DNA from 2 places in the Mesorhizobium sp. B4-1-4 genome. Region 2 is predicted to be linked to the other one. Evidence: riboswitches for the same ligand, from Rfam matches in the RefSeq annotation. Region 2 holds a riboswitch; the other holds the start of a gene.
What was found. A riboswitch is a leader RNA that binds a small molecule or an ion and turns the genes downstream of it on or off. The one in region 2 is predicted to bind S-adenosylmethionine.
Positions count from the first base shown of each region.

Region 1: another riboswitch for S-adenosylmethionine. It lies ahead of metX (homoserine O-acetyltransferase MetX); the one in region 2 lies ahead of FJW03_RS28265 (O-succinylhomoserine sulfhydrylase).

Region 1 covers NZ_CP083950.1:4,283,864-4,288,106, forward strand. Annotated here, with positions in the region: gene FJW03_RS20535 (DUF2125 domain-containing protein) at 1-253, shown strand, start outside; partial or broken gene FJW03_RS20540 (PfkB family carbohydrate kinase) at 270-1,121, shown strand; gene FJW03_RS20545 (prephenate/arogenate dehydrogenase family protein) at 1,129-2,064, opposite strand; gene hisC (histidinol-phosphate transaminase) at 2,071-3,180, opposite strand; SAM riboswitch at 3,317-3,394, shown strand; gene metX (homoserine O-acetyltransferase MetX) at 3,513-4,243, shown strand, end outside.
Region 2 covers NZ_CP083950.1:5,899,204-5,903,446, forward strand. Annotated here, with positions in the region: gene FJW03_RS28265 (O-succinylhomoserine sulfhydrylase) at 1-989, opposite strand, end outside; SAM riboswitch at 1,047-1,124, opposite strand; gene FJW03_RS28270 (2'-deoxycytidine 5'-triphosphate deaminase) at 1,216-2,310, shown strand; gene araD1 (AraD1 family protein) at 2,511-3,503, opposite strand; gene mmsB (multiple monosaccharide ABC transporter permease) at 3,701-4,243, opposite strand, start outside.

The DNA.
Region 1 (4,243 bases), 1.6 Mb from region 2:
GGTTACCGTGTCGGGGCCGCTGTCGGTGGATGCCGAAGGCCTGGTCGACGCCGATCTGATGATCAGGATCAAGGATCCGAAAGCCGTGGCGACAATTCTTGCCGGCGCGATACCCGAACAGAAGAACGCCATCGAACAGGGCTTTGCCGCTCTCGCTCTGCTCGGCAAGGAACCGTCGATGCCGCTGAAGGTGGTCAAGGGCAAGGCAGCACTCGGCTTCATCCCGCTGGGCAAGATCAAGCCGGTGCAATAGCTTCGATGGCAAGACCCATCAGGGAAAGTTCATCGCTTCGGATGGCGTCCAGATCGCCTCCGGCATGGCCACGAGCGCTGCCTGTGCCGCACAGCGCCTCGGCGCCGAGGTGTCGTTGTGGGCGAGCACCGGCGACGATCCGATCGGCGATCAGCTGATTGCGGGGATCGAGGCGGAAGGTGTCGATTGCAGCCATGTGCGCCGCGTCAGGGGCGCCCGCTCGGCACTGGCATCGATCCTTGTCGACGCGCATGGCGAGCGCATCATCGTGCCGTTCTATGACAGCCGGGCCCAAGCCGATCCATTGGCCCTGCCGTTCGCGGACGTCACGGCATTCGATGCCGTGCTGGTCGACGTACGCTGGCCGGGTGCGGCGGCACTTGCCCTTGCGGCGGCGCGCGCTGCCGGCCTCCCGGCAATTCTCGACGCCGATACAGCACCGCTGGCGGTGCTGGAGCAGATGCTGCCGCTGGCTTCGCATATCGTCGCCTCCGAGCCGGCGGCGCGCATCGTCTGCGGGCACGCGCTCGACCCTGAGACCGCCTGCGCCGACTTGGCCTCGCGTACCGATGCTTTTGTCGCCGTCACCGGCGGCGCGGCAGGCACCTGGTGGTTCGACCGCTCGACCCGAACTGTTCGCCATGTCGCGACGCCAAAGATCAAAGTGGTGGATACACTGGCAGCTGGTGACGTTTTTCACGGTGCCTTTGCGGTGGGACTGGCGGAAGCCATGCCGATAGAGAACGCCCTGCGCTTTGCCAGCGCGGCCGCCGCGCTCAAATGCCAGCGCTTCGGCGGCAGGCTGGGCGCACCGGAGCGAACCGAGACGCTGGCAATGATGGCGGCCCACTGGCCCGCCCAAGCCTGAGAACCTGCTAGGTTTTCGCCGGGTGCTCGACCGCCTGACGCCCGAAGTCGGGCGCGTCGATATCCTGGCCGGCCTCGATGATCGAGCGGCGCACGGCACGGGTTCGGGTGAACAGGTCGAACAGCTTGTCGCCGTCGCCCCAGCGGATCGCCCGCTGCAGGAACGCCAGATCTTCCGAGAACCGCGCCAGCATTTCGAGGATGGCATCCTTGTTGTGAAGGCACACGTCCCGCCACATGGTCGGGTCGGAGGCGGCCAGACGCGTGAAATCGCGAAAGCCGGAGGCGGAATATTTGATCACTTCCGTCTTGGTCACCGATTCCAGATCGTCGGCAGTGCCGACGATGTTGTAGGCGATGATGTGCGGCAAATGCGAGACAATAGCCAGCGTCATGTCATGATGCTGCGAGTCCATCGTGTCGATGTTGGCGCCGCAACGGCGCCAGAATTCCGACAGCCGTTCCAGCGCACCCGGATCGGTGCCCGGCAGGGGCGTGAAGATGCACCAGCGATTGTCGAACAGGTCGGCAAAACCGGCGTCCGGCCCGGATTTTTCGGTACCCGCCAACGGATGGCCGGGGATGAAATGGACGCCGTCAGGGACATGGGGCTGCATCTGCGCGATGACGGAGGCCTTTGTCGAGCCGACATCGGTGAGGATCGCACCCTTTTTCAGGGCCGGTGCGATTTCCTGCGCCACCGCGCCGGATGAGCCGACCGGCACCGAGACGATGACCAGATCGGCGTCGCGGACCGCTTCCTTCGCGTCGGTGGTGTAGGAATCGCCGAGGCCCAGTTCCTCGGCCCTCTTGAGTGTGGCCACGCTGCGCGTCGAGATGGCGACATGGCGAGCCAGCCCCTCGCGGCGGATGACGCGGGCCAGCGACGAGCCGATCAGGCCGATGCCGACCAGCGCGATCTTCTCAAACATCGGTGATGTCATGGTGCTCTAGCTTTTCAGAAATGTCGTGAGCGCGGCGACGACGCCGCGATTGGCCTCTTCGGTGCCGACAGTCATGCGCAGCGCGTTGGGGAAGCCGTAGCCGGAAACGCGCCGCAATATATAGCCGCGCGCGGTCAGGTAATCGTCCGCCGCCGCCGCAGAATGCTTCTGGTCGTCCGGGAAATGAATGAGGAGGAAATTGCCGACGCTGGGCGTCACCCGCAGCCCAAGCGCGGTCATCTCTTCGGTCAACCAGGCGAGCCAGGTCTCGTTGTGCGCAACGCTGCGCTCGATATGGGCGCGGTCGCGGATCGCGGCGATGCCGGCCTCGATCGCGGTGGTGTTGACATTGAAGGGACCGCGCACGCGATTGATGGCGTCGACGATGTGCATGGGGCCATACATCCAGCCGATCCGTGCTCCACCCAGGCCGATCTTGGAGAAGGTGCGGGTCATCACCACGTTCTCGGCGCTGCCGACCAGCTCGATGCCGGCCTCATAATCGTTGCGGCGGACATATTCGGCATAGGCCGCGTCGAGCACCAGCAGCACATGCCTTGGCAGGCCGGCATGCAAGCGGCGCACCTCCTGGAACGGCACATAGGTACCGGTCGGGTTGTTGGGATTGGCGAGGAACACGATTTTGGTATGCGGCGTGACCGCGGCCAGCATCGCATCGATGTCGGCGCGCTCGTCGGTTTCCTTGACCACGACCGGCGTGGCGCCGGCCGATTGGATGTAGATCTTGTAGACCATGAACGCGTGTTCGGTGAAAATGGCCTCGTCGCCTGGCGCCAGATAGGTCTGCGCCAGCAGGCCGAGGATCTCGTCGGAGCCGTTGGAACAGATGATGTTCTGGGGGTTGAGCCCATGCACCTCGGCGATCGCCTCGCGCAGCCGCCTCGCGGTGCCGTCCGGATAAATATCGAGCCTGGCGGCCACCTCGCGCGCGGCCTCGATCGCCTTCGGCGACGGACCGAGCGGGTTCTCGTTCGACGACAGCTTGTGGACCTTGGCGACACCGGCGGGTGCGGTACTCTTGCCGGGCACATAGGCATCGATGTCCATGATGCCCGCGCGCGGGGTTGGACGTGCCTGATCCGGTATCTGGTTCATTTTTTGCAAAATCCGTCGAAAATGCCTCCACCCGGAAGCCGCAGCGGAAATACAAGCCATGGGCCGCAATGTCGAGAGGTGGCAGTGGGGCCAGCGGCCGGCATTGACGGCAAGGCGGGCGAGTTCTAGAAGAGCAGCGAACTTCCGTGGTGATTTGGCCGGTCGGCTTGCAGCCACGTTAAACAATTCGCTAAAGGGCCGTTTGCGTGATGTAACCGGCTTGCGAAGGCAATGCCGGTTTTTTGTTGTCCGTGACCGGCCGGACGAACGTATCGGCGGCGGGCGGATCGGCAGCGATTTCCGCAAACGCACGATGCAGCAAGAGAGACGTGATGGCCGCTCAGCGCGCAGGAAAGACCAACAACGAGGCCGACCAGCCGTCGAGCCCGGTGTTGCGTTTCGGGCCCGACAAGCCGCTCAAGCTCGACGCCGGCACGCTGCTGTCGCCGTTCCAGATCGCCTATCAGACCTATGGCAAGCTGAACGATGCCCGCTCCAATGCCATCCTCGTCTGCCACGCGCTGACCGGCGACCAGCATGTCGCCAACACCAATCCGGTGACCGGCAAGCCTGGCTGGTGGGAAGTGCTGATCGGCCCCGGCAAGATCATCGACACCAACCGTTTCTTCGTCATCTGCTCCAACGTCATCGGCGGCTGCCTGGGCTCCACCGGCCCGGCTTCGACCAATCCCGCCACCGGGAAACCCTATGGGCTCGACCTGCCGGTCATCACCATTCGCGACATGGTGCGTGCGCAGCAGATGCTGATCGACCATTTCGGCATCGAGAAACTGTTCTGCGTGCTCGGCGGCTCTATGGGCGGCATGCAGGTGCTGGAATGGGCGTCGAGCTATCCCGAGCGCGTCTTTGCAGCGCTGCCGATCGCCACCGGCGCCCGCCATTCCTCGCAGAACATCGCCTTTCACGAGGTTGGCCGCCAGGCTGTCATGGCCGATCCGGAGTGGCATGGCGGCAAGTATTTCGACTATGGCAAACGCCCGGAAAAGGGGCTGGCGGTGGCGCGCATGGCCGCCCACATCACCTATCTCTCGAAAGCCGCCCT
Region 2 (4,243 bases):
AGCGCGTTCTGCAAGGCGAAAGCCGCCTGCTTGCCGCCCTTGACGTCGAGGCAGATCAGCGTCGAGCCGCCCGACATCTGCTTCTTGACGATATCCGCCTGCGGATGGTCGGCGCGGCCGGGATAGATCACGCGGGCGATCTGCGGCTGCTCGGCGAGGAAGTCGGCGATCTTGCCGGCGCTTTCCGTCTGTTGGCGCACGCGCAGCGGCAGCGTCTCCAGGCCCTTCAGCAGCGTCCAGGCATTGAAGGGCGACAGGCTGGGGCCGGTATGGCGGAAATAGTCGTGCAGGTTCTTGTCGATCCACTCCTTGTCCGACAGGATCACGCCGCCCAGACAGCGGCCCTGGCCGTCGATGTGCTTGGTCGCCGAATAGACAACGATGTGGGCGCCGAGCTGCAGCGGCTTCTGCTGCAAGGGCGTGGCGAAGACATTGTCGACGACAAGCCGTGCGCCGATCGAATTGGCGAGCCCGGCGACAGCCGCGATGTCGACCACTTCCAGCGTCGGATTGGTCGGGCTTTCCAGGAAGAACAGCTTGGTGTTCGGCTTCACCGCCTTTTCCCAGTTGGCGATCTCGGTGCCGTCGACCAGCGTCGCCTCGATGCCGTAGCGCGGCGCCAGCGTCTCGACCACCCAGCGGCAGGAGCCGAACAGCGCGCGCGCCGCCACGATATGATCACCAGCCTTGACGCTGCACAGAAGCGCGGCCGTCACCGCCGCCATGCCGGATGCCGTGGCGCGGGCATCCTCGGCACCTTCCAGCGCGCACATGCGCTTCTCGAACATGTCGACGGTCGGATTGGCGTAGCGAGAATAGATGAAGCCCGGTTCCTCACCCTTGAAGCGGGCTTCGGCGGCCTGCGCCGTTTCATAGACATAGCCCTGGGTCAGGTACATCGCCTCGGAGGTCTCGCCGAAGCCGGAACGCAGGGTCCCGCCATGCACGAGGGCTGTCTGAGGCTTCCAGTTGCGCTTCTTGGTGCTCATTGCTTTTGTTCCAGACACAAAAAAACCGGCCGCGAAAGTCGCAACCGGTCCATACGGCCTTGCGGCCCGACGGTCCTTTAGCGACTTGTTTAACGTGGCTGCAAGCCGACCGGCCAAATCACCACGGGATAACGACCCTTTAGACCCGCGCCACGCTTGCGTCAATTGCCGGCTTCATTAAGAGGGTTGTACCAGACCTCGCCCGGCCTTCGAGCGGAGCTAGACTTTGCGGCAGACAGGCATTCTTCCCGATCAGGACATTTCGGCGCTGTTCCAGTCCGGCGCGCTGAAGTCGCCACGCGCGCTCGATGCCGACCAGATCCAGCCGGCGAGCCTAGATCTGAGGCTCGGCGACAAGGCTTGGCGGGTTCGGGCTTCCTTTCTGCCCGGTCCCAACCACAAGGTTTCGGAAAAGCTCGACCGGCTGAAGCTGCACGAGATCAGTCTGACCGACGGCGCCGTGCTCGAAACCGGCTGCGTCTACATCGTGCCGCTGCTCGAAAGCCTGGCATTGCCAGCCGACATTTCGGCATCGGCCAATCCGAAAAGTTCGACCGGGCGGCTGGACATCTTCACCCGTGTCATGACCGACCGAGGGCATGAGTTCGACAAGATCGCCGCCGGCTATACCGGTCCGCTCTATCTGGAAGTCAGCCCGCGCACCTTCCCGATCGTCGTGCGCACCGGCTCGCGCCTGTCGCAGATCCGTTTCCGAACGGGCAATGCGCTGCTCTCGGAAGCCGAACTGCATGAATTGCACCGCGCCGAGATGCTGGTCGCCACCGAACCGCCGAACATTTCGGGCGGGGGCATCGCGCTGTCGATCGACCTCAATGGCGACAGTGACGGGTTGATCGGCTATCGCGGCAAGCATCACACCGGTCTCGTCGATGTCGACAAGCGCGCGGCGCAGGATGTCCTCGATTTCTGGGAGCCGATCCACAAGAGCGGCGCCGGCGAACTGGTGCTCGATCCCGATGAGTTCTACATCCTCGTCAGCCAGGAAGCGGTACATGTGCCGCCGCTCTACGCCGCCGAGATGACGCCGTTCGACCCGCTGGTCGGCGAGTTCCGCGTCCACTATGCCGGCTTCTTCGATCCGGGCTTCGGCCATTCGGCGGCCGGCGGCACCGGCAGCCGGGCCGTGCTCGAAGTGCGCAGCCACGAAGTGCCGTTCATCCTCGACCATGGCCAGATCGTCGGCCGGCTGGTCTACGAGCACATGCTGAAGCGGCCGCAGGCGCTCTACGGCACCGATCTCGGCTCCAACTACCAGGCGCAGGGCCTCAAGCTCTCAAAGCATTTCCGCGCCGCGCGCTGAGGTTTGCACTGCCAATCTCCCCCCTCGTGGGGGAGATGCCCGGCAGGGCAGAGGGGGGCGCGAAGGAACGCTGCCTTCGTGTTTTGATACACAAATGAAGACTTCCGAAGTCTGAACTTTGATAAAATTGATAGGTCGGCGGGACAGCGCCCCCCTCTGGCCTGCCGGCCATCTCCCCCACGAGGGGGGAGATCACACTCTCAAAGCGCCTTCACGACCACACTCACCGGCTGCTCGATCTCCAGCGGATTGCGCAGCGGCAGTCCGAAATCCCCGGCCTCGATCTCGAACACGTCGCCGGCCTCGGTCTTGATGCCATCGGCGAAGGACAATGTCGCCGTGCCGAACATATGCACATGCACATCGCCCGGCTGGCGGAACGCCGAATATTTGAAATGATGGTGTTCGAGATTGGCGATGGTGTGCGACATGTTGGCTTCGCCCGACAGGAACGGCTTTTCCCACAGCGTCTTGCCGTCGCGCACGATGCGCGATGTGCCGCGGATGTCGGAAGGCAGCTCGCCGATCAGGATCTCCGGCCCGAATGAGGCGTTGCGCAGCTTGGAATGGGCGAGGAAGAGATAGTTCACGCGCTCGGTCACATGGTCGGAAAACTCGTTCGACAGCGTGAAGCCGACGCGGAACGGCGCGCCGTCGTCGCCGATGACATAGATGCCGGCGATCTCGGGTTCTTCGCCGGCGTCCTTGGCGAACGCCGGTGACTGGAGCGCGGCACCCGGCGCCACCGCCATCGTGCCGTTTCCCTTGTAGAACCATTCCGGCTGCACGCCGACCTGGCCTTTCGCCGGTTTGCCGCCTTCCAGGCCCATGCGGAACATCTTCATGGAATCGGTGAGCTGCTCCTCGCCATCGCTGCTGAGCTTCTTGTGCATGGAATCGCGCGTCGCCGCCGAGCCGAGATGCGTCAGCCCTGTCCCGGTCACATGCAGATGCGCGGGATCGGGATGATTGATCGGCGACAACAGCCGCCCCTTCTTGTAGGCGGCGTCGAGATCGACCGTCTCGCCGAGCCCCTTGCGATCGATCAGGGTGGCGAGGCCGACGCCGGTGCGGGCGGCCTCCATTGCCAGCGAATAGACGCTGCGGGCGCCGTTGATGATCCGGGTCTTGCCGCCGCTGCGGGCAACGACACGGATGGTCTCGGCGTCGTCGAGAATTTGCGAGATCAGCATGATCAGTCCTCTCTCATGTGCCTTGGCATGGCTCCCAGCTGGGCAAACCTTCCCAAGCGCGGCTGGAACGTTGTCCATGCCGCGGGTGAAATTCTCCGTTCGGATTGCGCTCGCGGGCCTGTCCGTTGAGGGAACTTCTTCGTGCCAGTCGGTTGCCGGCAGCGCCGCGGTGTGACCCGTATGCCTTCCTGGTGCCCTCAGCCCTTGTTCTTGTTGTAGACGTCGAACACCACGGCACCTAGCAGCACCAGGCCCTTGACGACCTGCTGCCAGTCGACATTCACACCCATGATCGACATGCCGTTGTTCATCACGCCCATGATGAAGCCGCCGACCACCGAACCGATGACCTGACCGACGCCGCCCATCGCCGAGGCGCCGCCAATGAACACGGCGGCGATGACGTCGAGTTCGCTGCCGAGGCCCGCCGCCGGCACCGCCTGTCCAAGGCGCGCCGCGATGATCAGACCGCCAAGCGCCGACAGCACGCCCATGTTGATGAACACGTAGAGGGTCAGCCGCTCGGTGTTGATGCCCGACAGGAGTGCGGCCTTGGGATTGCCGCCCATCGCGTAGATGCGGCGGCCGATCGTCATGCGCTTGGTGACGAAGACGAACAGCGCGATCAGCGCAGCCATCACCGTCAGCACGACCGGAAAGCCCTTGTAGGTGGCGAACTGATAGACGAGGAACAGGACAAGCGCACTGATCACCAGCGTCTTGACGGTGAAGAGCGAGAA